One region of the Bariatricus sp. SGI.019 genome, then DNA from elsewhere that is predicted to be linked to it. Evidence: predicted binding sites of a transcription regulator. Region 1 holds the regulator's gene; each other region holds the start of a gene.

The links. The regulator Rex, encoded in region 1, represses fermentation and respiration genes when NADH is low (regulators of the CRP and FNR family bind a similar motif). The targets are predictions, from matches to a motif close to ATTGTTAANTANTTAACAAT.
Region 2: a site for Rex is predicted at 3,290-3,309, ahead of pckA (phosphoenolpyruvate carboxykinase (ATP)). Genes of this name have one in related genera too.
Region 3: a site for Rex is predicted at 6,348-6,367, ahead of adhE (bifunctional acetaldehyde-CoA/alcohol dehydrogenase). Genes of this name have one in related genera too.

What each region holds. Positions count from the first base shown of each region.
Region 1 covers NZ_JBNPOQ010000017.1:32,095-42,736, reverse strand. Annotated here, with positions in the region: gene ACQRD1_RS11420 (NAD(P)H-hydrate dehydratase) at 1-1,479, opposite strand, end outside; gene ACQRD1_RS11415 (redox-sensing transcriptional repressor Rex) at 1,570-2,214, opposite strand; gene ACQRD1_RS11410 (ABC-F family ATP-binding cassette domain-containing protein) at 2,345-4,300, shown strand; gene ACQRD1_RS11405 (flavodoxin family protein) at 4,301-5,023, opposite strand; gene ACQRD1_RS11400 (DUF6472 family protein) at 5,051-5,227, opposite strand; gene ACQRD1_RS11395 (NADP-dependent isocitrate dehydrogenase) at 5,347-6,543, opposite strand; gene ACQRD1_RS11390 (GntR family transcriptional regulator) at 6,565-7,218, opposite strand; gene ACQRD1_RS11385 (2-isopropylmalate synthase) at 7,239-8,639, opposite strand; gene ilvA (threonine ammonia-lyase) at 8,819-10,033, opposite strand; gene ftsY (signal recognition particle-docking protein FtsY) at 10,051-10,642, opposite strand, start outside.
Region 2 covers NZ_JBNPOQ010000002.1:163,915-174,556, forward strand. Annotated here, with positions in the region: gene ACQRD1_RS02105 (SpoIID/LytB domain-containing protein) at 1-1,164, opposite strand, end outside; RNA gene ssrS (6S RNA) at 1,336-1,518, opposite strand; gene pckA (phosphoenolpyruvate carboxykinase (ATP)) at 1,573-3,177, opposite strand; gene ACQRD1_RS02120 (hypothetical protein) at 3,496-3,846, opposite strand; gene thrC (threonine synthase) at 3,860-5,347, opposite strand; gene ACQRD1_RS02130 (3-isopropylmalate dehydratase small subunit) at 5,371-5,859, opposite strand; gene leuC (3-isopropylmalate dehydratase large subunit) at 5,859-7,133, opposite strand; gene ACQRD1_RS02140 (isopeptide-forming domain-containing fimbrial protein) at 7,178-8,716, opposite strand; gene ACQRD1_RS02145 (putative ABC transporter permease) at 8,933-9,844, opposite strand; gene ACQRD1_RS02150 (PHP domain-containing protein) at 10,012-10,642, opposite strand, start outside.
Region 3 covers NZ_JBNPOQ010000001.1:49,921-60,562, forward strand. Annotated here, with positions in the region: gene ACQRD1_RS00255 (Cof-type HAD-IIB family hydrolase) at 1-744, opposite strand, end outside; gene ACQRD1_RS00260 (hypothetical protein) at 734-1,315, opposite strand; gene ACQRD1_RS00265 (cell wall hydrolase) at 1,428-2,516, shown strand; gene ACQRD1_RS00270 (aminoglycoside phosphotransferase family protein) at 2,689-3,444, opposite strand; gene adhE (bifunctional acetaldehyde-CoA/alcohol dehydrogenase) at 3,678-6,290, opposite strand; gene ACQRD1_RS00280 ([FeFe] hydrogenase, group A) at 6,459-8,213, opposite strand; gene ACQRD1_RS00285 (NAD(P)-binding protein) at 8,207-10,039, opposite strand; gene ACQRD1_RS00290 (InlB B-repeat-containing protein) at 10,273-10,642, opposite strand, start outside.

The DNA of each region.
Region 1 (10,642 bases):
AAATGCATTGGATAGATACTCCGTCAAATCTCTTGCCAAAACACTATAACTTCCTTTATCGATACGGGCATAATCACCTGCTCTTCCATGTAGGTATGCTCCCAAAACAGCGGCTTTCCTACAACTGAGTCCTTGCGCCAAAAGCGCAGCTATTATTCCCGCCAGTACATCTCCAGAACCAGCTTTTGCCATTGCCGAATTACCCGACATATTTACATAGTTTCCTTCAGAAACTGATGCAACAATAGTTCTGGCATCTTTCAGTACACAAGTCCATTGACTTTTTTGAACAAATGAATCCAGTATATCCATCCTATGTTGTTTTAATTCCTCTACACTTATATGTAACAGCCGTGACATCTCTTTCATATGTGGTGTTATCACAAAATCTGTATGATGAATCTTTTGAAGATAAGCGTTATGCTCCGCAATCAGGTTCAAACCATCTGCATCAATCAGACAAGGTACTTTCACATGCTCAAGAGTTGCCTTCAATATTCTCCTGGAACGCTCACTGATTCCTATTCCAGATCCAATACAAACTGCATCTGCCCATGTTAAAAGATTTAACAACTCAGTCTTATCAAAAATGTCATAAGTTGTAATAATTGCTTCCGGAAGGAGCTGCTGTAAAATAATCCTATTTTCTTCCGGTGTATAGATCTGTACCAGTCCTGCTCCAGACATATATGCCGCTTTTGCATTCAGATAAGCCGCTCCAGACATACCTTTACTTCCTGCAATTACAAGTAACTTCCCATATGTCCCTTTATTCGAATTTTCTTTTCTGGCTGGCAGAAATTTACAATATTCCTTCTTCTCATAAGTATATGCCGTTTTTTCGGTAGCAATTATTTTTTCCGTATGGATTCCGATATCAGCTACAATCACTTTACCAGAATATTCCTTTCCGGGATAGATTGCAAGTCCCAGCTTTTCCATTTGAAAAGTCACCGTAATATCTGCACGGAAAGCAATTCCAAGGACACTTCCATGATTCGCAGATATTCCAGATGGCATATCTACAGCAAATTTTACAGCCTTTGCTTCATTCATCTTCTGAATAATCTGAAAATATTTTCCTATAATCTCACGGCTAAGTCCAACACCGAACATCGCATCTATTATGATACTATATTCGTCTTCTTTGTACTCTTTGAATATCTCAACACCTGTTTCCCTTAATTTACTCATCTGCTGTTTTGTTTCATCCGTACGATGAGATTCATTTCCTACAAAACAAACTGTCACAGGATACCCTTTTTCCTTTAAAAGTCTCGCTATCGCAAATCCATCACCACCATTATTCCCTGAACCACATACGATACACGCTTTGGACAGATCAAGCTTTTCCGCCTCCATAGTCTCTACACATCTCTTTGCAGCACGCTCCATTAACTCCATAGACGAAATTCCCAGTTCCTGTATTGTATATTGATCCGCCTTTTTCATTTGATTTCCATTAAGCAGATATCGCATAATCTCACCTTCCAAGTTCATTTTACAATATAAAAGGACGTGTAAAAACCAGCCCGTCTGCGCATGCCAGTCATTACACGTCTTTGCTTTTTATTTCTTATGTTCTTCGTTATATCGGCTAATATTGTATGATAACTGCATTAAGCTTTCAGACAAGTGTACATTTTCAACAATTATATGATCCGGCAGATTCAAATCTGTATGGGCAAAATTCCAAATTGCACGAACACCATTGTCTACCAGCATATTAGCCACTTCAATTGCCTTGTCCTTTGGAATAGTTAAAACTGCAATCTCAACATCATTCTGTTGGACAAATGACTTTAACTCATCCATCATACGAATCGGCACGCCTCTGATTGAAACACCTACCAATCTTGGGTTGACATCAAAAATTCCTTTTAATACAAATCCTCTCTTCTCAAAAGCTGCATAATTAGCAAGAGCCTGCCCCAAATTACCAGCTCCTATAATAATCATATTATGAGCCTCTTCCAAGCCAAGAATCTTACCAATCTCTGTATACAAATATTTAACGTTATAACCATAACCCTGCTGACCGAACCCACCAAAATTGTTAAGATCCTGACGAATCTGAGATGCAGTCACTTTCATACGCTTACTCAAATCGTTAGACGAGATACGCTCCACTCCATTTTCAAGTAGCTCTCCTAAGTATCGATAGTATCGTGGCAATCTACGGATGACCGCCTGGGAAATCTCTCTCTCTTCCAATAGTCTCACCTTCCATTTCATTCTAAGAAATATTATATAGAATTGTGTGAACAAAGTCAAACTTTTAGTTGTATTTTGTCCTATTTTCGCTATAATGAAAACGAGTGAAAAAGGAGGATATGAAAATAATATGATATTAGCATGTCACGGAATCAGTAAATCTTTCGGCGAAAAAGTGATTATCGCTGACGGTTCTTTTCATATAGAAGATCACGAAAAAGCAGCTCTTGTTGGTCCCAATGGAGCGGGAAAATCAACGCTTTTTAAAATGATTGTAGGTGAGCTTCCTTCTGACCGCGGAGAAGTAATTTTAACCAAAGGCAAAACCTTGGGATATCTTGCACAGCATCAGGCTATGCAAAGTGGAAGCACTATCTATGAAGAAGTGAAACTTGCCAAATCTGATATCATCGAAATGGAAACACAGATCCGTTCCATCGAATTAGAATTAAAACATTTAGAAGGTGATGCATTGACATCACGCCTTGAAACATATAATCGTCTGACAGCTTCTTTTGAACGCCAGAATGGTTATGCATATGAAAGTGAGATTAACGGGGTATTAAAAGGTCTTGGTTTTACAGAAAATGATTTTTCTAAACCCGTAGATACCCTTTCTGGGGGTCAGAAAACCCGCGTCTCTCTTGGTAAATTATTGCTCACCAAGCCAGATATCTTGCTTTTGGACGAGCCTACTAACCACTTGGATCTAAACTCTATAGCTTGGTTAGAAACTTATCTTCTGAATTATCCAGGAGCCGTTCTGATCGTATCTCATGACCGTTACTTTTTGAACAAAGTAGTGACTAAGGTCTTAGAAATCGAATCTGGAAAATTGATGACCTATAATGGAAATTACAGTGATTATGCTGCCAAAAAGCAGCAGCTTCGTGATGCTCAGATAAAAGAATATTTAAATCAGCAGCAAGAAATAAAGCATCAGGAAGCCGTAATTGAAAAGCTTCGTTCTTTTAATCGTGAGAAATCTATTAAGCGTGCAGAAAGCCGTGAAAAGATGTTGGAAAAGATCCGTCCTGTAGAGAAACCCTTGGAAGCAAATAATGAGATTCACTTAACATTAGAGCCTTCTTGTGTCAGCGGTAACGATGTTCTGTCTGTTGAACATCTAAGTAAATCATTTCCAAATCAAGTTCTGTTTCAAGATATAAGTTTTGACATTAAACGCGGGGAACATGTTGCAATCATCGGTGACAATGGAACGGGGAAAACAACACTTTTAAAAATCTTAAATCAGGTAATATCAGCAGATTCCGGTACATTTACATTGGGAACTAATGTAGCGATCGGATACTATGATCAGGAACACCATGTACTACATATGGAAAAAACCATTTTTGACGAAATTTCAGATGATTACCCGGATTTGACTAACACGAAGATCAGAAATATGCTGGCCGCTTTTTTATTTACTGGGGATGATGTGTTTAAACGGATCGGTGACCTAAGCGGTGGAGAACGTGGCAGAGTATCTTTAGCGAAGCTGATGCTTTCGAAAGCTAATTTTCTGATTCTTGACGAACCAACAAACCACTTGGATATTCCATCAAAAGAAATTCTGGAAAAAGCATTGAACAACTATACCGGAACTATCTTATATGTTTCACACGATCGTTATTTTATCAATCAGACAGCAACAAGGATCCTTGATCTGGTGAATCAGACTTTTGTAAATTATATAGGGAATTATGACTATTATCTTGAAAAAAAAGACGAGCTAACAACCATTTATGCTGGTGCCCCGTCTTCTGTTTATATTCCAGGAACTGCAAATTCTGCTATATCTTCTGGCAAAGACTCTGTTGCAGCAAATGTGTCAGATTCTAAGCTCGACTGGAAGGAACAAAAAGAAGCACAGGCTCGCGAGCGAAAACGAAAAAACGAACTGAAGAAAACCGAAGAACGCATCACTACTCTTGAAGAGCGGGATGCTAAGATTGACGAAATGATGTTGCAGGAAGATATTTTTACAAGTTCCATTAAATGTCAGGAATTAGCCAATGAAAAGGCAGCTATTGCGGAAGAACTTGAAGAGCTGTATATAAAATGGGAAGAGCTGGCTGAATAGCTACAGCTCTTCCTTTTTCAGTAATTTCCATGGACGTTCTTTTCCAAGCCATCCCATTTCTTTCCAATAATTATCATCCACCGGACTCATTCCTTTTTTATGAAAGCTTCTCATAATATAGAACAGAGCACGAGTCTTGATTCCTGGATTCACTCCATCTGGATCTTTGGAAATCTTTAATACAAGCTTACTCAAATCTCTGTCAATCCGCTCTTTCTTATCTGCACTGACACCATCCCAACCAAGCGATGCCACCGACATTCCGTAGGTATACACTCTAGCGGCACCCCAGAACTGGAGACTAATCTTCATATCCTTAAGCGTAGATCTCACGCCGCCTCCCGCGGCAGTTGCAATACACACTGCCTGTTTTCGAAACATAGAAGCTCCCGGTCTGTGAACCATAAAACGATATCCATAATGATCCAACATAGATTTCATCGCTCCCGTTACATGCATGACATGAACCGGTGAAGTCAGAATCAACAGGTCAGCTTTATCAATCAAGCCAGTCAACCGCTTCATGTACATTAGATAATCAAAACATTTTGTCTCATCTTCCATAATACATCTTCCACAGCCTCTGCAAAACTCAGGCATATCCTTCGGTAGAAATAGTTCAATTACCTGATCCTCCTTTGTAGCAATCTTATCAATCAACATTTTTCCCACATGATAAGTAGAACCCTTTCGCATAGTTCCATTAATCATCAATATATTCATCTTCTATACTTCCCCCATTCATATAATCTACATCTGATGTCTAACAATCGTATATTCATCGCCATAACTATAATATGGGCAATCGTAATATGTATTGGTCACAAATCGATACAATTCATCCTCATCTAATGCCATCTGACAAGTGAAACATTCATAGTCCTCATCATATTCATAATGAGCACATGATTCACAATTACTCTTCACGATACACAACTCCTTCCTGGGAACAAGTATAACATATTTTTCATTTGGGTACACCCTAAATGTAAAAAGGGGACGTAGTAAAAGTTAATTTTACTACGTCCCCTTTTTACTATTAATTACTACAATTTCTCAGCAATTGCTTTTATAAACTCTTCACTATTCAACACAGTTGGATTCTCTAAAGTTGTAATTAAAGCAAGATCTTTGGTCATTTTTCCTTCTTCAATTGTGTCGATCGTTGCTTTTTCAAGCTTATCTGCAAAATCCATCAATTCCTGATTGCTGTCTAATTCACCACGTTTTCTCAACGCTCCGGTCCATGCAAATATAGTGGCAACTGAATTGGTTGATGTTTCTTCTCCTTTTAAGTGTTTATAATAATGACGCTGTACTGTTCCATGTGCAGCTTCATATTCATAATAACCTTCTGGAGATACCAGTACAGAGGTCATCATAGCCAATGAACCGAATGCGGAAGAAACCATATCACTCATTACATCTCCGTCATAGTTCTTACATGCCCAGATATATCCGCCTTCTGATTTCATAACGCGGGCAACTGCATCATCAATCAACGTATAGAAATATACGATACCAGCGTTTTCAAATTTTTCTGCATATTCTGCATCATAGATTTCCTGGAAAATATCTTTGAATGTATGATCATATTTTTTAGAAATCGTATCTTTCGTCGCAAACCACAGATCCTGCTTGGTATCCAAAGCATAATTGAAGCAGCTTCTTGCAAAACTTTCAATGGATCCGCACAGATTGTGCATTCCCTGTGCAACACCTGGTCCTGCATAATTATGTACCAGTTCTCTCGTTTCTGTTCCATCTTCGGCAGTATAAACCAGTTCTACTTTTCCAGGTCCCGGAATCTTCATCTCCGTATTCTTATAAACGTCACCATAAGCATGTCTCGCTATTGTAATTGGTTTCTTCCAATTCTTCACACAAGGTTCTATTCCCTTTACCACAATTGGAGCGCGAAATACTGTTCCGTCAAGAATAGCACGGATTGTTCCATTCGGACTCTTCCACATTTCTTTTAGATTATATTCTGTCATACGTGCGGCATTTGGTGTGATTGTTGCACATTTCACTGCTACTTTATATTTTTTAGTAGCATTTGCAGAATCGATGGTTACTTGGTCATTGGTCTCATTTCTGTGTTCCAGTCCAAGATCATAATACTCCGTGTTCAGTTCAATAAATGGTTCCAGAAGATTCTCTTTGATCATCTTCCACAAGATTCTTGTCATCTCATCTCCATCCATCTCTACAATTGGTGTTGTCATCTTAATCTTTGCCATCTTGCTTCTCTCCTTTTTGATTTACTTCTCCATATGGAGGTTCTCCATAACATTCATGATATGCTGATTCGCAAGCATTTCAGCCTGATCAGCGTCTTTATTCTTAATTGCCTCAAGAATACCTTTATGTTCCTCGATTGATTTCTGTGCTCTGTCCTTGGCACCTACCGACAAAGTACGTGCCATCTTCACATATTTGTGAAAATCAGATAATACATGTTCTAGTATACGACTGTTGGATGCCTCATACAAGACTTTATGAAATTTACCATCCAATTCAGATACCTGTGCCGCTTTTCCTTCACTCTTTTTTTGCAAATGAAACTCTGACAATAGAATAATCTCCTCTAATTCTTCTATCTGTTCATCGGAAATATTATCTGTCGCCCATCTTGCACATAAGCCTTCCAAAAGAGATCTTATTTTATAAATATCATGTACATCTTTTTGAGTAATACCTTTTACATAAGCTCCCTTATTAGGAATGATCGTCACCAGCCCCTCTAGCTCCAACTGTCTAAGCGCCTCCCTAACTGGCGTTCTGCTGACTCCCATTTCTTCTCCAATGGAAATCTCTCTTAATTCATCATCATCTTTATATACTCCAGAAAGAATATCTTCACGGAGTTTTTGAAATACCTTTCCTCTAAGAGAATGGTCTTGATATTCTTCCATGTTCTGCTCCTTCTTCGATTCTATTTCTCCTGGACAAGGCTGACTCCAAGCTGTTTACATGCATCATCAATAACAACAAGCAATTCATTATCTGTCAGTACCGTAACACGGCCTTCCTCATACTCTTTATCTACCCATGCCTTCACCATTATTACTAATTCTGAATTTTTATCTACTTGTTTTTCTTCAGGCAGATGAAAGTACGTATTGATCCAATGCGCAATCCCAGCAAGACCAGATGTATTGGATACTGCAACCAACGGTGGTCGTTTGAGGAATTTATCTGTATCAAATATATTATAAATCTCTTCATTTTTTAATAGTCCATCTGCATGAATACCCGCTCTGGTAACATTAAAATTCTTTCCTACAAATGGTGTCCTTGACGGAAGCTGATATCCTATCTCTTTCTCGTAATAGTCTGCAAGATCTGTAATTACCGTTGTATCCATACCATCCAATGTTCCTCTTAACTGTGCATATTCAAATACCATAGCTTCCAAAGGTGTATTGCCAGTACGTTCTCCAATGCCAAAAAGTGAACAGTTTACACCGCTTGCACCATATAACCATGCAGTTGTAGAGTTACTGACTGCTTTATAAAAATCATTGTGACCATGGAACTCAATTAATTCGCTTGGCACACCCGCATGAACACGAAGTCCATAGATAATTCCAGGAATAGATCTTGGAATCACAGCTCCTGGATAGTTTACTCCATATCCCATCGTATCACAGACACGAATCTTCACTGGAATCTTATATTCATCCATTAATTTCATAAGTTCCAGACAAAATGGAATAACGAAACCATAGATATCAGAACGCGTAATATCTTCCAGATGGCATCTCGGGCTCACTCCAGTTTCCAGACATTCACGGATCACTGATAAGTAATGATTCATACACTCTCTTCTTGTCATCTTTAATTTATAAAAGATATGATAATCAGAACAGCTTACTAGAATTCCAGTTTCTTTCATTCCAATCTCTTTTACCAGTTCAAAATCCTTTTTACTTGCGCGGATCCAACTAGTCACTTCCGGAAACTTATATCCTTTTTCCATACACCTATATACTGCATCCCGATCCTTCTTGCTATACAAAAAGAATTCACTCTGGCGAATCTTTCCCTTCGGTCCACCTAGTTTATGAAAATAGTCATAGAGTGTCACAATCTGTTCTGTGCTATATGGCGCGCGAGACTGCTGACCATCACGAAATGTAGTGTCTGTAATCCAGATTTCATCCGGCATACTATGGGGTACAATACGATCGTTAAATGCAATCTTCGGAATCTCATCATAATGAAATAGATTCCGGAATACATTCGGTGTATCAACATCGACCAGAGGATACATATGCTCCTCCAATTGAAGCAAATTCGAATGCTTGTCCAAATAAACTTTTCTATTTTCCATAATACACACTCCTTAAAATGACATTACCAAAACAAAACATTATTTTATATTTTAATGTGTATAATTGTATACAATTATACATTTTGTGTCAAGGGGAATTTTTCTCTCTTCATACAAAAAGAGACAGAAAATTCTAACAAATTTTCTGTCTCTTTAATGTTTTGAATTCTCATCTCATTTTAGTATAGCTTTGCTCCAATCTCTCTTGGACGGAATCCTTCATCTTCAAGTGCCATCAGTATATCATGTTTATGTTCTGTTCCGAACGCCTCCATAGTGATACGAAGTTCTACTGCCGCATTTCGGTTGGTACTTACAAACTGATTATGTTCCAACTTGATAACATTTCCCTGTGCATTGGCGATGGTTGCCGCAACTCGTACCAATTCACCTGGTTTATCCGGAAGAAGTACGGATACAGAGAAGATTCTGTCTCGTTGTATCAAACCATGCTGTACAATAGAAGACATGGTGATTACATCCATATTTCCACCACTTAAGATTGCAACTGCCTTTTTACCTTTCAAATCAAGCTGACGCAGAGCTGCAACTGTCAGCAGACCCGAATTCTCTACTATCATCTTATGGTTCTCTACCATATCCAAAAATACGGCAATCAATTCATCATCAGCAACCGTCAAGACACTGTCGATATTCTCTTTTGCATACGGAAAAATCTTTTCTCCAACACGCTTTACAGCGGTACCGTCTGCAATTGTATTAGCACTATCTAGGGTAACAGGCTCTCCTGCTTCCAGAGCCGCTGTCATGCTTGCTGCGGCAGCAGGTTCTACACCAATTACCTTAATCTTAGGATTCAGCATTTTCGCAAGCGTTGATACACCTGTCACCAGACCGCCGCCGCCAACCGGCACCAGAATATAATCAACTGTAGGTAATTCCTGAACAATCTCCATCGCAATCGTACCCTGACCTGTTGCGATTGCCAGATCGTCAAATGGATGTACAAACGTATAGCCATTTTCTTCTGCAAGTTTCAATGCATATTCGCAAGCATCATCATAGACATCCCCATGTAAGATCACTTCTGCTCCATAGCTTTTCGTTCGATTTACTTTGATAAGCGGAGTGACCGTTGGCATTACAATCGTTGCTTTGCAGCCAAACTTCTGAGCAGCGTACGCAACTCCCTGAGCATGATTTCCTGCAGACGCAGTAATCAATCCTTTTTCACGCGCTTCTTCTGTCATCGTGCTAATCTTATAATATGCCCCCCTTACTTTATATGCACCTGTATACTGCATATTTTCCGGTTTCAAATAAATCTTTCCGCCAGTCTGCTGACTAAGGTATTCACTATATACCAATTTTGTCGGATTTGTAACCTTTTTTACAAGTTCACTGGCTTCTTCAAATTTTTCTAATGTAAGCATTGAATATTTCTCCTCTCTTATTCTGCTGTAAATAAAGCGTTTACAAAAGTATCTGCGTCAAATTTCTGAAGATCATCTATAGTCTCCCCTACGCCAATATATTTGACTGGAATCCCAAGTTCAGCCTGTATTGCCACAGCAATCCCCCCTTTGGCAGTTCCGTCCATTTTTGTCAAAATGATTCCTGTGATGTCTGCTACTTCATTAAATTCTTTTGCCTGCTGCAATGCATTCTGACCTGTTGTAGCATCTAGAACGACCAATGTTTCCCGAAATGCTTCTGGATACTCACGATCAATAATTCGATTCATTTTCTTTAATTCTTCCATCAAGTTCTTCTTATTGTGGAGTCTTCCGGCAGTGTCACATAACAGCACATCCGCATGTCTGGCCTTAGCAGCCGCAACCGCATCATATACAACCGACGCAGGATCAGAACCTTCCTGTCCACCGATCAGATCTGCCTGTGCCCGGTTTGCCCATTCTTTTAACTGCTCCCCCGCTGCAGCTCGAAACGTATCCGCAGCAGCCAATATAACTTTCTTATTTTGTGCCCGGAGTTTACCGGCTAATTTTCCAATTGTTGTAGTCTTTCCGACACCATTGACT
Region 2 (10,642 bases), on a different contig from region 1:
TCCGTGTCCGTACCCGCCACCTTTGATGAAAAATATATCCCCCTCTCTTTGAATTGTAAAGAACGCACTCGGGAGCAAGGATGAACTTGCTACATTTGTTCCATCTTGTTTCCGAATCTCATATCCACTACCTCCCAATGCTCTTCTTATCTTATTCTCAGTCTCCACTGTCAGTTGACCTTTCTCTCCAACCGCACAGATTTGAAGTGCGACACCTCCTGGTCCTTCTTTGGTTACCTCTAGACTTTGCAGAACTCCGATATCTTTTCCGGTATTAATCCCAATAAGATTCGACAAAGTCTCTACCGGTATGTCCGCCTCCCAACGATACCACGGAAGCCCTTGCTCATAATCACCTTCTGAGTCTTTTACTTCTACCGACTGAAGATAGGCATTCTGTTCATTACATTCTGTTCCCCAGGCTTCCAGATTTGTTGTCTTCCCACAAGAAGTGGAATAATAATACGTTGTGACTATCTGACCCTGATATCGAACCACCTGCCCTTTTGTCTCCTCTACCGCCTGGTTTGTCGTATTCTGAGGCAAAGAATTCCCATACACCTGATAATCCGTACTATCATTGACATGAGCCTCATATTCTGGATACGCATAATCCTGCATTTGCTGATAAGCATAACTCCGAGCGCACACAGCCTGTGCTTTCAATGCTTCTAATTCATATGAAGCAGGCATCTCACTGGGTACTACTTTACATAAATACGTCTCTACAGGCAGTTCATTAATAACTATCACACCTTCTGCCGTTGTCCGAAGCTCTAATATTCCAGCATAAGACGGCGTTCCACACCCTCTTTCTATACTCTGTAATGTAATCTCTCCTCCATCTCTGGCATAGATTCGGACATTTCCGCTCTGAAACCTCGGATCATCCGGGGCGAATATAACCGACTGCATTCCTTCCGTTTCTTCTGTCTCTTCACCATATGTAATTACCAGTCCGTTAACAGCTGATATCTCCACTGTCGGATGGGCAACTTCGGCATACCCGTCGGTCATAATCAAGACCCGAATATTCGGATTACTTATTTCCATCTGAGCTTCTGGATTCTTCTGCAGTTCTTTTTCTTTCCTATATTCTTTTTTCTCAAAATTTTGAAATGAAGAAAACAATCCTCCCACGACAAACAGGCTGATTACAAGCATCAACAAATACCGGAGATATCTATACTTTCTATATCTATTATTTCTATATCTATTATTTTTTTTCAATCTGTACGTATCCTCTTGTCCAATACTTTTTTCTCAATGTATGCTTTTTTCTCTTTAAATATAACCAAAAAGACAGCCGCATACACGACTGTCTTCTATCTTTTGTATGGCCCCAAAATGCCGGTTTCTGTATTTTGACTCCTAGCCACAGCTAGGTGGGTGTCCGCATCCGCTTTTTTGTCTTCCCCTGCACAATTCGGAGGCCTGACATATTACGGAGATATAAGAGTCCCGTTTAAAGTTTTGTAGGTTCAAAATTACAGAAGTTATCGAACATCCCAGGTTTCTACTGAGGATATTATACCCCATTTATATAGATTTTACAACCTATAAAACTGTTTTTTATAACTGTGGTCCTGCAGAAACTAATGCTTTACCTGCTTCATTTCCTTCATATTTTGCAAAGTTCTTTACGAATCTCTCAGCAAGATCCTTAGCCTTAGCTTCCCATTCAGCTACTTCTGCGTAAGTATCACGAGGATCAAGAATTGCAGAATCTACACCTGGAAGTTCTGTTGGAACTTCGAAATTAAAGTATGGGATCTTCTTAGTAGGAGCATTCAGGATATCTCCATTTAAGATTGCATCAATGATACCACGGGTATCTTTAATAGAGATACGCTTTCCAGTTCCATTCCATCCAGTATTAACAAGATATGCTTTTGCACCGCTCTTTTCCATTCTCTTAACCAGTTCTTCTGCATATTTTGTTGGATGCAGTTCCAGGAATGCCTGTCCAAAACATGCGGAAAACGTTGGTGTAGGCTCTGTGATTCCACGCTCTGTACCAGCAAGTTTTGCTGTAAATCCAGATAAGAAATAGTACTGTGTCTGCTCTGGTGTCAGTACAGATACCGGAGGAAGTACTCCAAATGCATCTGCAGACAGGAAGATTACATTCTGTGCAGCTGGTGCAGCAGATACAGGACGAACAATCTTCTCAATATGATTGATCGGATAAGATACACGTGTATTCTCAGTTACACTCTTATCAGCAAAATCAATCTTTCCTTCTTCATCCAGTGTTACGTTCTCAAGAAGCGCATCCCTCTTGATTGCATTATAAATATCTGGTTCAGATTCTTTATCCAGATTGATAACTTTCGCATAGCATCCACCTTCGAAGTTAAATACACCATTATCATCCCATCCATGTTCGTCATCACCAATCAGAAGACGTTTTGGATCTGTTGACAAAGTTGTCTTACCTGTTCCAGATAATCCGAAGAAGATTGCTGTATTTTCACCATTCATATCTGTATTGGCAGAACAGTGCATGGAAGCAATTCCCTTCAATGGCAGATAGTAGTTCATCATAGAGAACATACCTTTTTTCATCTCTCCACCGTACCATGTATTGATAATTACCTGTTCACGGCTTGTGATATTGAATACAACTGCTGTCTCTGAATTCAGTCCTAACTCTTTATAATTTTCAACTTTTGCTTTAGAAGCATTATAAACAACAAAGTCTGGCTCAAAACTCTCAAGTTCCTCCGCTGTAGGCATAATAAACATGTTCTCAACAAAATGAGCCTGCCATGCAACTTCCATGATGAAACGGATTGCCATACGTGTATCCTTATTGGCTCCGCAAAAAGCATCTACCACATAAAGCTTCTTATCACAAAGTTCTTTCACTGCAATATCCTTTACAGCAGCCCATGTCTCTTCAGAAGCCGGATGGTTATCATTCTTGTACTCATCAGAAGTCCACCATACAGTATCTTTGGAATTTTCATCCATTACAATGAATTTATCTTTTGGAGAACGTCCGGTATATACACCTGTCATTACGTTTACTGCACCAAGTTCACTAACCTGACCCTTTTCAAAACCTTCCAATTCCGGCTTTGTCTCTTCCTCAAACAATAAATCATAAGAAGGATTGTGTACAATTTCTGTAGTTCCTGAAATGCCGTACTTACTTAAATCGATATTCGCCATCTTTGTTTTACCTCTTTTCTTTCCTTAATCATAACCGCCGTAACACTTTCTGCCTTTGCATATTTCTGCCTTTTACAGCGGCATTTGTCTTATTATTACATTTTTTTCATAAAAAGTCAATACTTTAACAATCCTTTCGCGAAAGTTAATATTTTTTATTATTCATTTATTTTTCACCAACCGCATAATCACGTCTATGTTTTTACAAAAAATGCAAGATTGTATTTTCAATCTTGCATTTTGTCAATATTATAATTTATGAAACTTATCTATTATTCATATAAATATTTTATATAACCGAAATCCAGCTCCAACCATTCAGTTGATTCCAAAATATTTTTGGTTGTATTTACGTAATTTCAGCATAAAGACAACAAGCATCACACATAGAACTGCCGTCATAATTACATACAGTATGCCAACACTGCTGATATAGGAATCGTACAGATCTACACACCCATCTAACAACAGGATAATTCCCAACGCAAGAAGTGGCTTCCCGACATCTCTGCAATATCCCTCCAGGTCTTTGCAGCTTTTTTCATTTACACCCTTCGGAAGCAAGATTGTCTTCACAATCTCTTTTTTCACTTTTAACATATAATATCCATAAAGGCAGTAGATTCCAGCCCCCAGAGCAATTGCCCCAAAGAAACCATCCAACAGCATCTGTCCTCACTCCTTACACTTGCAATATACCTTTTACAGTTTCCTTCATCTTATCTGCATCACATTCCAAAGTATGAAGTATATTGGCATCCAGAATATCTTTGATTGCCTGTGGCATCTCTACACCAGATGTCTCTTCCAACACTTTCAGAAGTTCGAATTCATCTGCATCTGCATATTTTTCATCAATTGCCGTCATAACACTCTTAACGAACTTATATGGACTCGCCGTTGATGCAATCACACATTTCTTTGCATCACCGGTCTTAATCCTATACTGTTCACAGACATGCGCAGCAACAGCTGTATGCGTATCAATTACATATCCTGTCTTTTCGTAATTCTCACGGATACTTTCGGCAGTCTCTGCTTCATCTGAATATCCAGATGCAAAATCAGATAATTTTTCCTTCATATCCTCAGTAATCGTATAGCTTCCACTATCTTTTAATTCTTCCATTAATTCTCTGGTCTTCTCAGAATCTTCACCTGCAATCAGATAGATCAGACGCTCCAGATTACTGGAGATCAGAATGTCCATGGATGGTGAGGTCGTCAGCACAAACTCTCGATTCTTATCGTATGTACCCGTCTGGAAGAAATCAAACAGCACTTTGTTCTTATTTGATGCACAGATCAGTTTATCAATCGGCACTCCCATCTGCTTTGCATAGTAAGCAGCAAGAATATTTCCGAAATTGCCGGTCGGGACTACAACGTTGATCAATTCTCCCTCTGCAATCTCTTCATTTGCCAGTAATTTTGCATAAGCATTTACATAATATGCGACCTGCGGAACCAGACGTCCAATATTGATAGAATTAGCAGAAGAAAACTGGTATCCCTTTGCTGCAAGTTCCTGAGCCAGTTCTTTATCTTCGAACATTGCTTTCACACCACTTTGTGCATTATCAAAATTTCCATGGATCGCAACCACATCTACATTACTTCCTTTTTGCGTAACCATCTGAAGTTCCTGTACTTTGCTGACTCCGTTCTTCGGATAAAATACAATGATTCGGGTTCCTTCAACATCAGCAAATCCCGCCAAAGCAGCCTTACCCGTATCACCAGACGTAGCTGTAAGAATCACAATCTCATTTTCCACATGATTCTTTTTGGCCGAAGTAGTCAAAAGATGCGGCAATATAGACAATGCCATATCCTTGAACGCAATCGTTGCCCCATGGAACAATTCCAGATAATACGTATCATCTACCTTTACCAGCGGCGCGATCTCCTCAGTGTCAAACTTACTGTCATATGCTTTACGAATACAGTCCTTCAACTCCTCTTCTGTAAAGTCTGTTAAAAACTGCTTCATAACCGCATAAGCGGTCTCCTGATATGACATGTCTTTCAACTGCTCCATTGAAACATCGAGTGTCGGAAGTTTCTCCGGCACAAATAGACCACCGTCCGGAGCAAGACCTGTCAGAATCGCTTCAGAAGCTGTTACTTTCAAGTTCGAATTTCTTGTACTTTTGTAATGTAGATTCATCTTTTTCACCCTTCTATCATCCGCTATTTTTTACTATTTGTATATTTTACCAGGCCACCTGCAGCAATCAGCTTCTGCATAAATTCCGGGAAAGCCTGTCCCTGAAACTCTGTGCCTTTTGTACGGTTATAGATCTTTCCACTGTCAAAATCAACTTCCACTTCATCACCGGCATCGATTCCTCTTGCTGCCTCTGGGCATTCAATAATCGGTAATCCAATATTGATTGCATTTCTATAGAAGATTCTGGCAAATGTCTCTGCAATGACGCAGCTTACACCTGCCGTCTTGAGACACAGAGGTGCATGTTCTCTGGATGAACCACATCCAAAGTTTTTATTCGCAACAATCAGATCTCCCGGCTTCATCTTATTTACAAAATCTGGATCAATATCTACCATCGCATGGCTTGCCAGTTCCTGAGGATCATAGGAATTAAGATATCTTGCCGGAATAATAACATCCGTATCCACATTATCACCATACTTAAATACATGTCCTACTGCTTTCATTATCTGTCACCTACTTTCTCTGGATTCGCAATACATCCTGCAATCGCACTCGCTGCAGCCACTTCTGGAGACGCAAGATAGATCAGAGAATCTACATGTCCCATTCTGCCCACAAAGTTACGATTTGTTGTAGACACACACTTTTCACCTGCTGCCATAACACCCATATGACCTCCCATACATGGTCCACAGCTTGGTGTATTCACAGCACAGCCTGCATCCACAAAGATATCCAAAAGTCCCTCTGCGATACACTGTTTGTAGATCTTCTGTGTTGCAGGGATTACCATAACACGTACATCTGGATGAACTGTATGGCCTTTCAAAATTGCTGCTGCTTTTCTCATATCCTCCATACGCCCATTGGTACAAGAACCGATTACAACCTGATTGATCTTGATTGGCTCCATCGCCTCAACCTCATCAATTGTCTTAGCATTACCTGGAAGGTGTGGGAATGCAACGGTCGGACGTACCTCTGAAAGATCAATCTCAACCACTTCATCATACTCTGCATCCTCATCAGCAGTATATATCTTGTATTCCTTCTTGGAATGTTCTTTCATATAGGCTTCTGTCTGTTCATCTACCGGGAAGATTCCATTCTTGGCACCAGCTTCAATCGCCATATTCGCCATTGTAAAACGATCATCCATAGACAGATTAGCAATGCCATCTCCAACAAATTCCATAGATTTATAAAGTGCGCCATCTACCCCAATCTTACCGATAATATGGATAATGATATCTTTTCCACTGACATATGGTCCTGGCTTTCCCGTCAATACAAACTTCATTGCGCTCGGAACTTTAAACCACAACTCACCTGTTGCCATACCTGTTGCAATATCTGTGGTTCCCACACCAGTAGAAAATGCACCTAATGCGCCATATGTACAGGTGTGTGAATCTGCACCAATAATGCACTCACCACCCACAACAACACCAGCTTCTGGAAGGATTGCATGTTCCACGCCGGATTTTCCCTGTTCAAAATACCATGTTAATCCCTGTGCTCTTGCAAATTCTCTGATTGCCTTAGAGTTCTCTGCTGATTTAATGTCCTTATTCGGTGTAAAATGATCTGGTACCAGAACTACTTTATCCTTATCAAACACATTTTCTGCCATCTCCCGAAAAATCGGCAGTGCCATAGGTCCGGTGATATCATTTGCCATTACTACATCTAACTTCGCCTCTATCAATTGTCCTGCCACAACAGAATCGAGCCCTGCGTGAGCCGCCAATATCTTCTGCGTCATTGTCATTCCCATCACGACAACCTCCTATTCTTCTTCATTGACTTATCTTTTGAATACTACTTTCTCCATATTTTCCGTAGCCATGCGTTCATTTTACCACAAACAAATATAGTGGTGCAAGAAAGAATCAAGAATAGTACAAGAACCACTATATTTTCTTGATCACCAGTCTTAACGGATGCAATTTTTGCTGTCGTTTTGGATTTTGCTTCCACAAGTTTCTCAGGTTCCGTCTCTGGTTTCTCTATCTCCGGTGTTTCTTTTTCTGGTTCATCTGATTCTTTCGGTTTTTCTACCAGAATCTTCTCTTCATCTTTTTTCTCTTCCGCATTATCCGCGCAGACAACTACTTCATTATCTATTTCTTTTCCTATCACCGATTCATCCGTTATTGCCATCTGATACTCGACTATATAGCGTTCTCCAAGTTCTACACACTGTAAGAACTCTCCTGCATGAATGGTAAATGAATTTCCGTTGACAGAGATCACTGCATCTTGTATCACATTACGGGAACCATCCAGAAGAACAATGGAATTTTTCTGAAGCTGTACTCCCTCAGTAAGAATTGTATCTGTAATCACCACATTTTTTGCCACCGCATTTTGAATCTGCTGTGTTACATCCATAGTATAAGTAACAATGTCTCCCAACTGATAAGTTTTCCCCGTTTTATCTGCATGTTTCTCAACCATAAGTTCCGGGCGCTCCATCCACTTCACTTGCAGAGATACTGCTGATGGTTCCACCGTGAGCAATTGTCCAGTTCCGATATCCTGGCTTCCGCCACCAGTTTTTACAACCAGCGTTCTCCACGCTTGATTCAAAGTCCCTTTTATCTGACCACTGTCCCAACTTGTTCCGTTACCATAAGCCACATCTGATGCCAGATAGAACTGCTCTTGCCCATGCACTGTCACCTGGCCCTGCAGACGACTTTGCTGGGTTACATTTACCAGAGTCACTCCTTCGGGCAAAGAAAGCACTAATGAATTCGATGTATCCCCTTCACATGTAACAACCTCTGTTCGCTGCACGCCCTCCTCAGCACTAAAAAATGCGGTTAAATTCTCCTGAGAAAGAGCAATATCTGTATCCGGTATATTTGGCCATCCCTGAATTGCGTTCGTATACTGAATTACTGCATTACTAATATCCGCATTCAATCCCTTGAACCCATCGCTATTTGGATCACACCCATCATAAATATAAGACAATATGCAGTGCGACAGACAATAGGCTCGGTCTGGTTGATCCCACCCTCCTGTCAATGTCGGTTTCATATACACATCATACCCAGGTCCTCCATACACATAATACATTGCTTTTGCCAAAAGCTGGTCCTTATCCAACTCATCGGAGGAATAAGTTCCGTTATTCGGCGAGAGTTTACCGGGTTCCAGACAATATGCCATATTTCCATCCACATAATAATAATGTGTCGAATATCCCATATATTGGACGGATGCTCCCGTTACCAAAGAGACCTCCTTAGCTTCTGCCGTCATCGTACTAGCGGCTCCCACAATACCTAATACACTAAGGAACAACAAAACTACAGAAAAAAAGATAGATTTTTTATTTGTTTTTTTCATTTAAACACTCCTTTTTACATAAACACACTGAATAATTGAAATGATACTTCTACCCTCCTTTCCTGTATGGTTCTTTTCTCGTTTTGGAAATTGGGAACGAATCTTCCCGATGGGGATACCCCTTTGAATGATAATGATTAGATTTCTTAGACGAGTGCTCTTATCATATCTATATTTTCTTATTTTGTCAATACCACCGTTCAAAAAAGAACCGGATTACTTCCGGTTCTTTTTTACACGAAGTTTCAATTCTTCTAAAATCTCTTTGTGGTGTCTGGATTCCATCTTCGGGAATGCTTTTACCAGACGAATACTGACTCTTGTACTGCGTCCTGCCAGCTCCGCATATTTTGTTTTCAACTCTTCTATACGGGCCTTTTGTTCTGCCATGCGATTCTTCTGCTCAGTAATCCGTTCTTTTTGTTCTGCCATGCGGGTCTTCTGTTCTTCAGATACCGTCTCCAGCTTCTCACGCAGTTCCAAAGCTGCCGAATCCAGCTGTTTCTTGGCTTCTTCCTGGAATTCCATAGTTTCCATGACATTTTCGTATATATTTTCTCCAACCTTGTCGGAGAATTCTCTCAATTCTGCCGCAATCTTCTCCATTGCTTCCAGGCGTCTGTTCAGCTTCAACACTGCCGAAACAGTTACAACAATATCAACAACCAGAGTCATCCCAAGCAACACACTCAGAGCAATTCCAACCTTCACAGGAATCCACGCCAACACTTTGTGGATGAACGGATGAATCACCTTTACAATGATCACGCACGCAACACCCCAGGCAAGGGAGAACAACAGGCATACATATCCCCCGATATTCAATGGCTGATTCGTATAATCCCACCATTTATGGTGAAATAATTTATCCATCAGATAGCCGGTCAGTCCCTCAATCACTGTTACTACAATTATTGAGGTTATATAAAGGAGGAATAAGTTATTTTCAAATGGTGTCAGGAACTGAACGACCACTCCGACTCCGATTCCATAAACCGGACAGATCGGACCATTTAAAAATCCCCGGTTTACAAATTTTCTCTGTTGCGTAGCTGCGTAAGCAACTTCTGTACACCATCCGAAAAAGCCATATGTAAAGAAATAAAGTATAAAAAAATATGTCTGCATACGTCAACTCCCTTCAAATTCTTATCTAGAAAGTATACTTCACATTACAGTTTCCGTCAAATAGTAAATCTTTTAGTTTCCAAACACAAACAATCGGAAAGAATATCTGCACCCCAGATATCTTTCCGATGTTCAACATGCTTTATTATCTTCTATATCATAAGATATTACTCTGACAATCTGTTCTGAAAACGCAGATATGGAATCTCTATAGGATCTATAGGATCTACCGGATTCTCAATCTGCCCTTTTTCCTTCCGCTTACGCCGTCTCAGCAATTCACCGCCTTTATTGTAGAACCAGAATGAATAAGTCAGGATCTTATCTGCCTTTCCCATCTTATCCTTTGTCGTCTTTCCATACAGAGTTCCGCCAGCTTCTATCGGAACTTTTCTGCGTATCAGGGAAATCAACTCCGTCTCACAAGTTACATATTCCGGTAATTCTGTATAGGCAAGTCCCACACATTCCAGCTTATGTGAATCACTGCCTCCAATCCCCGGCTTTTTATACTTTTTAGCCAGCTTCATTGCACCCTCATTGGACTCTGCTGGTTCACAAGCATTAAAAGCCTCGATAAAATCAAACCGTTTTATGATCTCCGGTGATTTGTAGAAGCGCTTCGTATTCGTAAAGCTAAGATACTTTCCGCCACATGGATGAGCCGGTCCCAGGATTCCACCATGACGATGAACAAAATCAATCAGCATACTTACCGGCATACCTCGCAGTTCCAAAAGGCGCATCTTCACCCCTTCAGGCATAATACAGATAATGTGACCCGCATCACAGGTATCA
Region 3 (10,642 bases), on a different contig from region 1:
TTCAGTTCCATTAAGCATCGCAACACCAATACCTGCCTTATGTATCATGCTCAAATCATTCGATCCATCTCCAAATGCCATAATTTCTTCCCGGCTAATTCCAAGGATCATTCCGAGCTGAATCAAAGCATTTCCTTTACTTACACCAGCTGCATTAACCTCTATATTCTTAGTCAGTGCACCTGTAACCTCTATATCCGGTATTGCTTTTAACTCTTCCAGTGCTGCATTGCGGTCTTCTATATTCGCAAATATTGCCTGTACCTTGTCACTTCCTCTATTTTCCTCCTCAAACTTTGCACGAATATCAGGTACTGCAATTCGGGTCTTCACCAGATAATCTGCCATCGGCGCCTCTTCAAGATAACGATCAATGTCCTCCAATGCATCTTTCTCGGCATATCCCTTGCCATCATAATAAATCTCTCTTAAGGTATCATAATGTTCGAATATGTCCAGAAGTATTCTCGCTGTTTCTAATGGAACGGGGCACTCATAGATTGCCTTGTTCTGTCTCATATCAATGATTCTTCCCCCGTTGGCGGTTACCGCATACTTAAAATCAAGAATATCAAATAATTCTTTGGGGATTCCACTGATTGGTCTTCCTGTCGCCGGCATCACAATAATTCCCTGTGCCGCAGCATCCTGCAATATCTTCCCAGTATACGGCGTAATCTTTTTCTCTGAAGTCAGAAGCGTTCCGTCCAGATCAAGCGCTATTAATTTTGTCTTACTTCTCATATTCAGATAATTCCTTTCTGTCTTTCGAAAATAACATCAGCGATCTGCTAATCTTATTCTGAGCCTGTTCATACGCCTGTTCTCCATGTTCGATTAACTTTTCTACAACCTGTTTCTGTCCGGCTGGTGCAAATAGGATCGTATCCTTTGCCGGCACCATAATGATCAGATCGTCTTTTAATTTGTCTACACAAACTTGCCAGATATGCTTAAAGCATAAAGCACTTGCTTCATGGTGTCCGTCTGCAAGAACCGCAAATCCGCCATACCAGGTATTTGCAATGACAAATTCTACATCTCTGTTCAAATTCTCACAAGCTGTGTGATATAATTCCTCAATATCGCATTCCGGCGGAAGCATATTATCCTTTAGAACTTCATATGCTTCATCGCTTCTTTTAATAACAAATATAATCTTCAAATCACCGATAAATGCCACAACAGGAGTATCCTGTTCAGAAATCCTCTTGCCATTCAAGGCCTGTGTATCTGTAAGTTCTTCTTTTATCCAAGGATAAATATGTTTTTTTATATTGTCATATTTATAATGCTCTTCTTCATATTTTTTCATATGCATTCCTCTCAATCTTAAATTCTATATTCTATTCTAACAAAGTTTGCTTTATAAAGCAATTTGTTGTATAATATGTTGTGCACTTATCGTAGATAGAAAGGATATGAATATGATAAACCCAAAAAAGGAACGTATATTACGGTCACTCATAGCGATTGCTATCTCCACCGTAACAATTGCTTCTACAAATATTCTGGTATTCGCAGCGCCTTCTGCTGATGAATTGGAGATAACGACTGGTGGATTACAAGATCAGTTAGATGATTTGAACAGCCAATTATCTGCTCTAAGCGCTGAGTTGGACTCTGCCGCAGCTCAGATTGAGGACTTATCAGCTGAGGTCGAGAAAGCCAAGCTGGATTTGGCCGCAGCTCAATTAAATGAAGAACTGCAGTATGATTCCATGAAAGATAGAATCAAATTCATGTATGAAGGTGGCAATGTTTCTTTATTGCAGATATTATTTTCTTCAGAAGATATGGCTGATTTTCTGAATAAGGCAGAATATGTCTCAACTATCAGTGAGTATGACAGACATATGTTGGACGAGTTAAAAGAGGTTCGTGTCAATGTAGAAAAAAAACAAGAGGATCTGACTGCAAAGCAGGAAGAACTTGCACAAATGCAAAGTGATCTGACCGCAAAAGAAGAAGAGCTCAACTCAAAGATTGCTTCTACTTCCGGACAATTGGATGATTATAAAGAACAGCTGGACCGTGCACGTGCCGCTGAGGAAGCAAGTAAAACTGCACAGAATAATCAGATTGCTGGTTCTGTCACATCGCCTGGCAATGGTGGTCAGAACAACAATGGTTCTTCAGGTTCAACTACCAACGGAGGAAATCCAATCGATGCTTCCACCTCAGATGTAGCTTTGTTTGCCGCTTTACTCCAATGTGAGGCCGGTAATAGCTATGATGGTATGTTAGCTGTAGCAACGGTTATCATGAACCGTGTTGCCAGCCCGAGTTATCCAAGCACCTTACGCGGTGTCATTTATCAGTCTGGACAATTTAGTCCTACCTGGAACGGTTCTTTGGAGCGTGTCCTTGCAAAGGGACCATCCTCCACAGCATATTCTGTTGCACAGGCCGCTTTGGGCGGTGCACGGCACTCTGCGGTTATTCATTGCTATAACTTCAATTATGCTGGTTCTGGAGTTCAGGGAATTAATATTGGTGGAAATGTCTTTTATTAATATTTTAATATGATATTTTTATCTTGCTTATTAACTTCGCAGATAGATAATATGTATCTCATCATATAACATAAGAGAGAGGATATGGAATTTATTTTCCGTATTCTCTCTCTTTTACTTTATTCTCTTTTACTCTATTCTCTTTTACTTTATTCTCTTTTATTCAACATGGCTATTGATAATCCATAACGTCAATCCATTTCATGAGGAAATCTTTTTCCAGCTCATTATCTTTTTCTAACTGTGATGCTGCTACGATTGGAAGCCATTGCTGTACATACTGCTTTGCAGTGTCACTCTTCTTGCAGAAAAGCTTCATATAGAGGTCAGCTGCATCCTGATCTTTCAGTGCAAAAAGAAGGTAAGTCATAGCTGCATCCGCACTGGCATTTCCCTGGGTCGCATGCGCCCAGTCAACAACCGTCATCTTGCCATTCTTTCCTACAATTACATTACTTGGATTAAAATCACCGTGGCAAAGCTTAGTGTGCTTCGGCATACTCTCCAGACGGGTCAACAATTCATACCTCTGTGTTGCATCTAATTCTTTTAGTCCATTAATCTGTCTCGCCAGTTTATCCTTTAATTTGTTAAGCATCGGCGCTTTCTTACTCTGAACCTTCAGCTGCAGATCCACAAAATCTGACATATATTTTTCCAGATTATCATGGTCCACCTTCATCATCTCTTCCAAAGTCTTTCCTTCTTTATACTCTATAACCAGAGCCCATTTGCCATCAATCTGTGTAACCTCTTTTAATTGCGGAATATCCAATCCTGATTCCTCTACTCTTACTGTATTCAACGCCTCATTAAACACTGCAGATTTTGGATGTGTGGTCTCGAATACCTTGACAATCTCTTTATCGCATTTGTAGACTTCTTTGTACGGACGTTTCACGATCAAATTACTTCCTTCAAGTTTCATAAGCTGTGCCTCCTTGTATAATACTTCCGATCTTTTATTTGTTAACTGCATTATACACCCTTAAATTTCATTTGGAAAGAGTAATTTGATATTTTTTTAACTTATTTTTATTGCATATTTTTATTGTTAAATAATTAACTTTATTCATTTGGGTACACCCCTTTTTCCATTTAGGTACACCACAAAACACAATTAGGGACGTAGACTTTTTTAAAAAGTCTACGTCCCTAATATTAACCGTAGTAACACTTCAGATAGATTTCTTTCATTTCTTTCATGAGTGGATATCTCGGGTTTGCTCCTGTACACTGGTCGTTGAAGGCTTGTTCAACCATATCATCCAATGTATCGAGGAAGTATTTCTCGTCGATTCCGTATTCTTTGATGGATTTTTTGATTCCAATCTTTTCTTTGAGGTCTTCCAGTTTTGCGAGGAAGTTTTCGAATACTTCTTCGTCTGTCTTGCCTTGGCATCCGGCGAAGCGTCCTAATTCTGCGTATCTTGCAAGTGCGTGTGGATACTGGTACTGGGAGAATGTTCCCATCTTGGTCGGAACTTCTGCTGCATTGTATCTCATGACTTCTGTCAGGAGAACTGCGTTTGCGACACCGTGTGGCAAGTGATGGAATGCTCCAAGTTTGTGGGCCATGGAGTGGTTCAGGCCAAGGAAAGCATTTGCGAATGCCATACCAGCCATACAGGATGCATTTGCCATCTTTTCTCTTGCGATTGGGTCATTGGCTCCGTTTGCATATGCAGATGGCAGATAATCGAATACCATCTTAACGGCTTTCATTGCAAGTCCATCTGTGTAGTCTGTTGCCATAATGGATACGTATGCTTCGATTGCATGTGTCATAACGTCGATACCGGATGCGCTTGTCAGTCCTTTTGGAGCTGTCATTGCATTATCTACGTCGACGATTGCCATATCTGGAAGTAATTCGTAATCTGCAATCGGCCATTTTACGCCTGTCTCTGCATCAGTGATGATGGCAAATGGTGTCACTTCAGAACCTGTACCAGAAGATGTCGGGATTGCAACAAAGTAGGCTTTCTCTCCCATTTTTGGGAAGGTAAATACTCTCTTGCGAATATCCATGAAGTCCATAGCCATGTCTTCAAAGTTTGCTTCTGGATGCTCATACATCAGCCACATAATCTTCGCTGCATCCATTGCAGATCCACCGCCAAGTGCGATGATTGTATCTGGTTCAAATGCTCTCATCTGGTCTGTTCCTTTTTGTGCACACTGCAGAGTCGGATCTGGTGCTACTTCATAGAAGCATGTATGCTGAATTCCCATCTGGTCTAATTTCTCTTCAATTGGTTTTACATAACCATTTTTATATAAGAAGGTATCTGTTACGATAAATGCTTTTTTCTTGTGCATCACTGTTCCGAGTTCATCGAGTGCCACCGGCATACAGCCTTTCTTAAAGTATACTTTCTCAGGTGTTCTAAACCACAGCATATTTTCTCTCCTCTCTGCGACCGTCTTAATGTTAATCAGATGTTTTACACCTACGTTCTCAGATACAGAGTTGCCTCCCCAAGAACCACATCCAAGTGTAAGAGATGGAGCAAGTTTAAAGTTATAAAGATCACCGATACCGCCCTGAGAAGATGGAGTATTGATTAAGATACGACAAGTCTTCATTGCTTCTGCATGTTTTGCAATCTTCTCTTTCTCTGCAGGATGAATATACAGAGAAGATGTATGTCCATATCCGCCATCTGCTACCAACTGTTCAGCTTTTGCAAGGGCTTCATCAAATGTTTTTGCTCGGTACATTCCAAGTACCGGAGATAATTTCTCATGCGCAAATTCTTCAGAGATATCAACGGATTCCACTTCACCGATTAAGATCTTGGTATCTTCCGGGACATCTACACCTGCGAGTTTTGCAATCTCATATGCAGATTTTCCTGGGATCTTATTATTTAAGGCACCGTTGATAATGATAGTCTTACGAACTTTATCCAGCTCTTCGCCTTTTTTCAGGAAATAGCATCCACGATATGCAAATTCTTTCTTTACTTCATCATAGATACTGTCGAGCACCGTTACAGACTGTTCGGATGCACAGATCATACCATTGTCAAATGTTTTAGAATGAATGATAGAATTTACTGCCATCTTGATATCTGCTGTCTCGTCAATAATAACAGGAGTATTTCCAGGTCCAACGCCAAGTGCCGGTTTTCCTGAAGAGTATGCAGCCTTCACCATTCCAGGTCCACCTGTTGCAAGGATAATATCTGCATCTCTCATAACTGTATTGGTAAGTTCCAGGGACGGAACGTCAATCCATCCGATAATTCCTTCCGGTGCTCCTGCTTTGACAGCTGCATCCAGAACAATCTTTGCTGCAGCGATCGTACAGGCTTTTGCTGCCGGATGTGGACTGATGATAATTGCATTTCTGGTCTTCAAGCAGATCAATGTTTTGAAAATTGCTGTTGATGTTGGGTTAGTTGTAGGAATAACTGCCGCTACAAGGCCAATTGGTTCCGCAATCTTCTTAATTCCATATGCTGGGTCTTCTTCAATAACTCCGCAAGTCTTGGTATTCTTATAAGCATTGTAAATATACTCTGCTGCGTAATGATTCTTAATAACCTTATCTTCCACGATACCACGACCAGTTTCCTCAACTGCCTGTTTTGCAAGAGGAATTCGCATCTTGTTTGCTGCCATTGCTGCCTCGAAGAAGATCTTATCTACCTGCTCCTGTGTGAATGTAGCGAAGATCTTCTGTGCTTCTCTCATCGCCTTCATCTTTGCTTCAAGAGCTTCGACATTATCAATAATCTCTGGTACTGCCTCTTTTTTCTTTGCCATTTTGATTATCCTCCCTGTAACTGTGTTACTATCGTTTCAATGGTCATAGTATAACTGTGTGTTAATTATTTGTCAATATGTTTTTGATATTTTTTTAACGATAATGACAAAAAAATAACAGGGGACGTAGTATTTTTTAATTTTACTACGTCCCCTATTAACTATTTTTTAAAATCCTTTGCCGTAATTTACTATTTTTGCATCATGTTCTGTATGTAACAGCATATGAGCTTTATGTGACATTGGCTTTTCGAAATATTCTTCGTACATCTGAAGGATATCTGGATTCTCATGTGAGAATCGAATGTCATAATTATCATCCAGATAGTACAGGTTCTTGCCGCGTTCAAAGGCCAGCTCTTCACCATCGTGGATTGGCTGTCCGCCTCCGCCTACGCAGCCTCCTGGACATGCCATAACTTCTACGAAGTCGTAGTGTACTTCTCCTCGTTCTATCTTATCAAGCAGTGCTCTGGTATTGCCAAGACCGCTTACAACAGCGGTTCTGACGGTAATATCATTAATCTGGAAATCTGCTTCCTGTACACCATCATTTTCGTTGAAGCCTTGACTTCTTACTGCAGTAAATGCATCTGCCGGTGGATTTTCTCCTTTGATGATATAATATGCGGATCGAAGCGCTGCTTCCATTACACCGCCAGTTGCTCCAAAGATGACACCAGCTCCTGTACCAGCCTGCATCGGGCGGTCGCTTTCAATATCTACCAATGTATCAGGGCTGATGTGTGCAGAACGAATCATTCTTACCAGCTCTCTGGTCGTGATTACTGTATCAATGTCATGTCCTGCATATTCTCCATAGAACAGTTCCATCTCGCTCTCGCCTTTTTTCGCAACACAAGGCATTACAGACACGGTGTAGATTTTCTCTGGTGATACACCTAGTTTTTCTGCAAAGTAGGTCTTCATTGCTGCGCCGAACATCTGCTGTGGTGATTTTGCAGAGGATAAATATTTTACCAAATGTGGATACTGTGTTTTAATAAAACGAATCCATCCTGGACAGCATGATGTAAACATCGGGCGATCTTTCAGTTCACCATTTGTAAAACGCTGAACAAATTCGTGTCCTTCTTCCATGATTGTCAGATCGGCTGAAAATACAGTATCAAACACGTAGTCCACACCCATACGCTTCAAGGCATCCAATATCTTTCCAATGGTTGCATCTTCTGGAGCAAGTCCAATCTGTTCGCCCCATGCAGCACGTACAGCCGGTGCAACCTGAGCTACAACAATTTTATCTGGATCTGCAATTGCTTCCCAGACCTTTTCCGTATCATTTCTCTCGCTCAATGCTCCTACCGGACAATGTGTAATACACTGTCCGCACAATGAACAGTCTGCTTCCTGAATGTTCTTATGACCACCTACATTTACAGTCGTTCTGGATCCGGTTCCTTCCACATCCCAGACACTCAATCCCTGTACTTTATCACAGACCTGAATACACCGCATACACTTAATACATTTGGAGGAATCACGGATCAGTGGAAAATTCTTATTCCAAGGCTGTTTCTCGATCTCCATCTTGTATGGAATATCGATAATATTCAAGTCATTGGCAACTGACTGAAGGCTACAGTTGCCACTTCTTGAACATGCCACACACTGACAATTATGCTGAGATAAGATCAACTCTACATTGGTTTTTCTGTCCCTGCGTACTTTTGGACTGTTTGTATGGATTACCATACCTTCCTCAGCAACATTATTACATGAGGTAATCAGTTTATCCTTTCCCTCTAATTCAACTACACATACACGACAGGCTGCGATCTCGTTAATTCCTTTCAGATAACACAATTTAGGAATATGAATCCCATTTTGAGCGGCAGCCTCCATAATCGTGGTATTTTCTTTTACGGATATTTGTTTTCCATCAATTACAAGATTTACCATAATGTCTCTCTGCCTCCCTTAAATATGCCATATCCAAAATGATCACACCGCAGACATCTGCTTGCTTCCTGTTTTGCTTCTTTTTCGGTCATGCAGTTCTCTACACCCTCAAAATCACAGACTCTTTCACAAGCTTCTCGTTCTGTAAGATTCACACGTCCACAAGGTGTACGGTCATCCAGATGTGCCTCTGGAATCTCTACGTCACAGGAAATTTCATGGTGATAGCCGAGATATTCATCAATATTAGCCGCTACAACCTTCGCTGCAGCAATTGCCTTTATTACAGAAGCAGGGCCGCTTGCGCAGTCTCCTCCTGCAAATACTCCTGGCATATTTTCAAAGGTTCCTGTGCTCTTTGTAACAATCTTACCACGTTCTACCGGAATACCAGCTTCCTCAAAATGGCGTGTCTCAATATTCTGACCGATTGCAACAACCAATACATCGCATGGAATATAAATATCCTCTTCGCCAGTCGGTTTGATACTTGCTCGTCCATCCTTGATTGCACTTACCATCTGCGGAGTCACATAAATACCTTTGATATGATTATTTTCATCAATATCCAGTGACGCAGGTGCTTTTAATGTCTGAAGTTCGATTCCTTCAGCAACAGCGCCGTCAATTTCTCCTGGAAGAGCTGTCATATCTGCAACTCTTCTTCTGTACACAATACTTACTTTCTTAGCACCGAGACGTTTTGCCGTACGAACCGCATCCATAGAAACATTGCCGCCCCCGATGACAGCAACTTCCTTGCCGGTCAGATCCATAATCTCGTTCTTGCCTACATTTCTCAGGAACTGAACAGCAGATAATACTCCATCTGCATCTTCCCCTTCCAGTCCCAGTTTTTTATCTGTGCTTGCCCCAATCGTAATCAGCACAGCATCGTATTGTGCTCTCAGTTCTTGAATTGTGATATCCTGTCCAATCTTAAGACCATGTTTTACCTCTACGCCAGTCTTTAAAATAGCATTGATATCTTCGTCTAATCTTTCCTTAGGCAGACGATAATTCGGAATTCCATAACGAAGCATTCCCCCAAGTTTTGGAAGCATCTCATATACCGTAGCCTGATGACCCATCAGTTGCAGATAGTAAGCTGCACTTAATCCTCCTGGACCTCCGCCGAGTACAGCAATTCTCTTTCCTGTACTTGGTGCACATGTCGGTGGCTCTACCTCACCAGCAAAATCAGCAGCCACCCTCTTGAGACCACGAATGTTGATGGAATCATCCACCATATTTCTTCTGCAGCGTGCTTCACACGGATGCTCACAGATAAAACCGCAAGTTGTTGGAAATGGATTATCTTTTCGGATTAAACGGATAGCATCTGCATATCTGCCTTCTCCTACAAGCGCTATGTAACCCGGAATATCTACATGTGCCGGACACAAAGATACACACGGTACCGGCTGATTATATGTACAGGTACATCTTCCATTTTTAATATGCTCCACATAATCATCACGGTATCCGATCAGTCCCTTATATACCATATTTGCAGCTTCATACCCAATGGCACAATCGGCTGACTCCATGATAGACAAGGCGGTCTGCTCCATAACATCCAATGTCTCCATAGTTGCTTTTCCATCAAGAACATCCTTGATAAAATGGTTTAACTGTCCCAGCCCTATACGACACGGAACACATTTTCCACATGTCTGCGCATGGCATAATTCCAAAAATGCACGTGACATGTCTACCGGGCATAATCCCGGTGGGCTGGATTCAATTCTTCGCTCTAAGTCTTTATACAATCCTTCCATTACAATTCTGGCTCTCTTAGGCGAAGCGATCTCTAACCTACTCATTAACAACATCCCTTCTTTCTTTTTTCTGGTTTAATACACAGTTTATTTATTATATCACTATATTTTCGGTTTGTATTTAGTTTTTCGATAAGTAGATTATTTAACGATAATGGGGACGTGGGATTTTCATTTTCCTCCGTCCCAGATTAAAATTGCAGTGTTCCTTTTTATTTGTTTTTGTATAGAAAAAAGCGAAGAAACCTAAATTTCTTCGCTTTATAAATCAACTATATCTATCTTACTTTTTTTCTAACTGTTAATGTAACAACAACTGCTGCACATAACATCATCAAAATTGCCCAGATTCCGATATTTGAATTATCGCCTGTTTGTACCGTTTTAGAAGTATTGGCTTTATCATTGGAATTTTTTGTTGTGTTTCCATTTGTGTTGGTATTATCTTTATTTCCGCTATTGCCATCTTCTTTATCAATAACCGTATCTTTTTCCCATACTGCTGTATACACTGCATTGTCGGTTACTGTCAGTTCAACTTTTGGATTCCATCCCTTAAATGTATAACCTTTACGAGTAGGTGTACCGTTAAATTCCGGTGTTGCTAACCCACTTAATACTTCTGTTTTCTGATCAGCGAATATTTCT